Regions from separate parts of the Streptacidiphilus sp. BW17 genome, predicted to be linked through region 1. Evidence: riboswitches for the same ligand, from Rfam matches in the RefSeq annotation. Region 1 holds a riboswitch; the other holds the start of a gene.
The links. Region 1 has a riboswitch for magnesium ahead of ABH940_RS08880 (hypothetical protein). Riboswitches for the same ligand answer to the same signal wherever they lie in the genome.

Region 1 (2,457 bases):
ACGGCGTGGGTGTGGCGGCCGTCGTGGTCGTGTTCGTGGTCGGGGGCGTGCCCGTGGTCGTGCGTGTGTCCGTGTCCGCGTCCGTGACCCTGGCTGTGCCCGCCGTCGCCGTCGTGGCTGTGGCCGTGGCCCTTGCCCAGCAGGTCCAGGACGAGGAAGACCGCGCCCGTCACCAGCAGCACGCCCCCGACGACGAGGTCGGTGTGGCGGGCGACCGTCGTGCGGAACTGGAGCCCGACGACCACCAGCACCGCGCCGAGCAGCAGCGAGACGAGGACGTGCGTCAGCGCGGCGGCGAGCGACAGCCGGACGACTCGCCCGGTGCGGTAGCGCCTCGTGCGGGAGAGGACGGCGAGCGGCAGCCAGTGGTCCGGCATGACGGCGTGGCCGAAGCCGACGCCACCGGCCGCGAGCAGCAGGGCAGGAAGCGTGTTCACAGGACCACGGTACACACTCATCTTCGCATCCGTGAAGATGAGAAGACAGATGCCCGAGCCTTCTACCTGCAACAACGTCGCAGTTGCGCCGCCGCGGCTACGGCGCGGGGTCGTACTTGTACCCCACGCCGCGCACGGTGGCCAGCATCCACCGGTACGGATCGCCCAGTTTCCGGCGCAGCCGGGCGACATGGACGTCGACGGTCCGGCCGTCGCCGACGTCCGGCTGCTCCCAGACGAGTTCCAGCAGCTGGGTGCGCGAGAAGACCAGCTCCGCGTTGACGACCAGATGGGCCAGCAGGTCGAACTCACGCCGGGTCAGGTCCAGGGGCCGCCCGCCGGCGGCGGCCCGGCGGCGCCGCCCGTCGACCTCGATGCGTGGCGGGACCGCCACCGGGACCGGTGGCCTGCGGCCGGCCGAAGGCAGGCGGGTCGGCGGGATGGCAGCGGACAGCTCGCGGTGCTGGTGTGCGCGCTGATAGGTGACCGTCACGGGGGGTCCTTCCGGGTAGGTGATGGGCTCAGCGGCGTGCGACGGCGTTGCGCGGGCCGCGTGGGCCGTGGCGCTCCGCTCGGGCGCAGATCGCGCGGGCGGCGGAGAGCGGCAGGTCGAGGTGGGGCGCGAGCCACTCCGGGCGGTGGCCCTGGGCGGCCAGGATGTACGCGGCGTGGACCCGCGCGTCGTAGGCCACCTCGGCGGAGGTGGTCGCGGCGAAGTCGTGCGGGTCGAGCAGGTAGACGCGCTCGACGCCGTCGTGGAGGGCGAGGCGCAGTGTCCCGTACGCGGTCGAAGGCTCGGCGGCGGTGGTATGCAGCGCGGTGACGGTGGCCTGGGCGAGCGACGCCTCGGCGGACACGGCGGGAGGCCCTGATGTGCCGGAGTCGGCCGAGCGCGCCGCGCACTACGTCGTGCAGTACGTCGTGCGGGCGACGGCCGGACGTCTGCGGGGTGGTGTGCGGGCTGGTGTGCGGGGTGTGCGGGCGAAAGGACATCACGGTCATGACGAAGAGGCTCCTTCTGGGCAGGCGTGCCCGCGCCACGACGCCGTCGACGGCGTGGCGGACGGCGCGGGCGTGCGGTCAGCGGTGAACGCGGGCCGGACCAGGCTCGGCGGGATGGCCGGGCAGGGGTCGGCCCGGACATGGACTCGGACTGTCGTCCATGACTTCGCCTCCTTCCGGCCGTGGTGCGCGTGGCACCGATGCGACGCGGCAAGGAGCGGACCGGCTGTGAGAGACCGCGACAGGACGCGGTAGCCGGAACACCCCAACTCGTCAGAGCTTTGGCACTCCACGGCGTGATCCCAAGTGCGCTGACTGGGAAGCCACTTGGCCTCAACCCTTAGGTCGGGAGGAGGTGTCCTGATCCGGAGCGTCTCTCGACGGGTGGGATCAGTGGCCTGTGTCCGTGAAGACGCCTCACCGAACGAGGTGCCCTCTTCGTTTCAACGCCCTCAGCATAGATCAGTGATTCGGTGGTGAAGCAAGTTCCCGGATTCTTTGACGTGTTGTTGTCGCCGTTGTCCGGTGACTTCTGTGGCTGACGGGAATTCATTCCTCCGTCCACCTGCGACCGATGTGCAACTGCCGGAGCGGCTGATTGTTACGTGCCGGGTTGACTTTCCCCCGCGTGGGTCGGTTCACTTCTCCTGCGACACCTCGTTCGGTGAGGCGTCTGCACGGATACAGGCCACTGACCCGACGACGTCGAGAGACGCCCAGGGTCAGGACACCTCTTCCCGGCTTAAGGGTTGAGGCCAAGTGGCTTCCCGCCCGACCGATGGGCGGGACACGCCGTGCAGTGCCGAAGCTCTTACGTGGGAGGTGTCGGTGTTCCGCACGGGAGTGCGCTGACCTGGGGAGGTGGGGCCTGATGAAACCTGGCAGTAGTCCGCATCCGCGCTCGACCGGTCCCGCAGCAGGCGGTTCCTGACACACGGGTACGCACACGCATGGCCTGATCCGGTGATTTCGCCGTTCCGGCCACGGGTGTGAATTTGTGCTGCCCGCATTCGGTCCG
Region 2 (2,457 bases), on a different contig from region 1:
GGTCGCCAGGACGACGCCCACGCCGGTGCCGTGCGCCACCACGCTGCCGCGCAGGCAGAGCCGGGCGTTGTCCGGCGAGACCCGGCCGGTACGCACCGCGCCGCCACGGCCTGCGGCACGCTTGGGCACCGGCTGGCTGACGCCGGTCAGCAGCGCCTGATCGACCGTCAGCCCCTCCGCACGCAGCAACAGCAGATCTGCGGGGACCCGGTCCCCGGGAACCAGCCGCACCACGTCACCGGGGACGAACTGGTCGAACGGCAACTCCCGTTCGACCGATGACCCAGACCGTGACCCCGACCGTGACGCCGGTGACGGCGCCGGCCGACGGCGCAGCACCGTCGCCGTGCTGCCCACGTCGACGAATCGCCGCAGCGCGGCGGTCTCGCGCTCCGCCCGCAACTCGCCCACCAGGCGCAGCGCACAGCCCGCGGTGATCAGCAGCAGCAGGACCGCGGTGCTGGTGAAGGCCCCGGAGACGGCCGTCGCTCCGGCCAGGAGACAGAGGGTCATCGTGTAGGGGTCACGGAGCAGCAGCGCGACCCGCCGGGTACGGGTCGGACGCGGCGGCAGCGGCAGGGTGTTCTCGCCGTGCGCGGCGAGCCACAGTTCGGCGGTCTCCTCGGGCAGCCCCCTCCGGCTCGTCCCGAGCGCCCGCAGCACCTGAAGATCCGTCAGTTCGCTCAGTGCGCTCACCTCGCGGGGATCCACGCGCCGGGCGGACGGGGCCGAGGCAGCCAGGGGAACCTGGTCAGCGGAAAGGGCGGGAGCACCGTCCTTGCGGCGGTCCCGGCGTGCCCGCAGATCAGTCGGACCGGTCAGCGCTGCCTCCCCATCTCCACTTCGGCACCAGCGTAAACGCGCAGCCCGTAAGCATTTGACAGTGCCCTTACGCAAGGGCCATCATATGAATGTTCATTCATGAGACACCTCGTTCGGTGAGGCGTCTCCACGGACACAGGCCACTGATCCCAACCGTCGAGAGACGCTCCGGATCAGGACACCTCCTCCCGACCTAAGGGTTGAGGCCAAGTGGCTGCGCAGGCGGACCTGTCCCAGAACAGGCCTCGCGCTACGCCGTGGAGTGCCAAAGCTCTGACGAGTTGGGGTGTGCCGGACACGGCTGATGCCGTATTGGTCCGGGTTCGGTGTGCCCCCTGCCGCTGCGACGCGCGACGCGTCACGACCGGAGGGAGGCGAGAAGCAGTGGACTGCAGTCCGAGTAGCCCGGGCCATAAACGGCCCCACATCCGCTTGACCTCGTCTTCTTTCGGCATGCGGTAACCACCTGCTGATCCTTGATCCTTCTGCGCGCGCGGACGCTCGCAGGGTGGATGGATGCTGCATGCCCTCCGATCGGCCTTCACGGCCACAGGGAGGGACCATCATGACCACCACGATCGACCCGAAGGTCCAGGGCGACGCCGCCCGCACCACCGCGGTGCTGGACGACGCGCACCTCGGCGACATCCGCGGCGCGCTCGGCACCATCAAGCTGGACGACCACGGCGACCGCCGCGGCCTGTCCGCCAAGCTCAAGACGCTGCTCGCGATCGTCGGCCCCGGCCTGATCGTGATGGTCGGCGACAACGACGCCGGCGCCTTCGCCACCTACGGCCAGGCGGGCCAGAACTACGGCACCCACCTGCTGTGGACGCTGCTGCTGCTGGTCCCGGTCCTCTACGTGAACCAGGAGATGGTGCTCCGCCTCGGCGCGGTCACCGGCGTCGGCCACGCCCGGCTCATCCTGGAGCGGTTCGGCAAGTTCTGGGGCGCGTTCAGCGTCATCGACCTGTTCATCCTCAACGCGCTGACGCTGGTCACCGAGTTCATCGGGATCACCCTGGCCGCCGGCTACCTGGGGCTGCCCAAGGCCGCCGCCGTGGTGCTCGCCGCCGCGATCATCGTCGCCTCCGCGTTCACCGGGTCGTTCCAGCGCTTCGAGCGGATCGCGATCGCGCTCTGTGCCGGATCGCTGCTGCTGGTCCCGATCTACTTCATGGTTCACCCGAAGACCTCGCAGATGGCGCAGGACTTCGTGGTCCCGAACCTGCCGGGCGGCCAGGGCCAGCTGGCCACCGTGATGCTGCTGATCATCGGCATCGTCGGCACCACCGTCGCCCCGTGGCAGCTCTTCTTCCAGCAGAGCTACGTCATCGACAAGCGGATCACCCCCCGCTTCATGAAGTACGAGAAGGCCGACCTCTGGATCGGCATCGTGATCGTGGTCATCGGTGGTGCGGCGCTGATGGGCGCCACCGCCGCCGCCTTCGCGGGCACCAAGGGCTTCGGCAACTTCACCGACACTGCGGGCCTGGCCTCCGGCATCGCCGCCCACGCGGGCAAGGTCGCCGGTGTCCTCTTCGCCGTCGCGCTGCTGGACGCCTCGATCATCGGCGCCTTCGCGGTCTCGCTCTCCACGGCCTACGCCATCGGTGACGTCTTCGGCATCAAGCA

Region 2: another riboswitch for magnesium. It lies ahead of ABH940_RS00125 (NRAMP family divalent metal transporter); the one in region 1 lies ahead of ABH940_RS08880 (hypothetical protein).

Annotation. Positions count from the first base shown of each region.
Region 1 covers NZ_JBGCCR010000005.1:264,354-266,810, reverse strand. The annotation lists gene ABH940_RS08890 (hypothetical protein) at 1-437, opposite strand, end outside; gene ABH940_RS08885 (helix-turn-helix domain-containing protein) at 535-930, opposite strand; gene ABH940_RS08880 (hypothetical protein) at 959-1,294, opposite strand; M-box (ykoK) riboswitch at 1,697-1,875, opposite strand; M-box (ykoK) riboswitch at 2,089-2,268, shown strand.
Region 2 covers NZ_JBGCCR010000001.1:26,417-28,873, forward strand. The annotation lists gene ABH940_RS00120 (HAD-IC family P-type ATPase) at 1-696, opposite strand, end outside; M-box (ykoK) riboswitch at 924-1,115, shown strand; gene ABH940_RS00125 (NRAMP family divalent metal transporter) at 1,388-2,457, shown strand, end outside.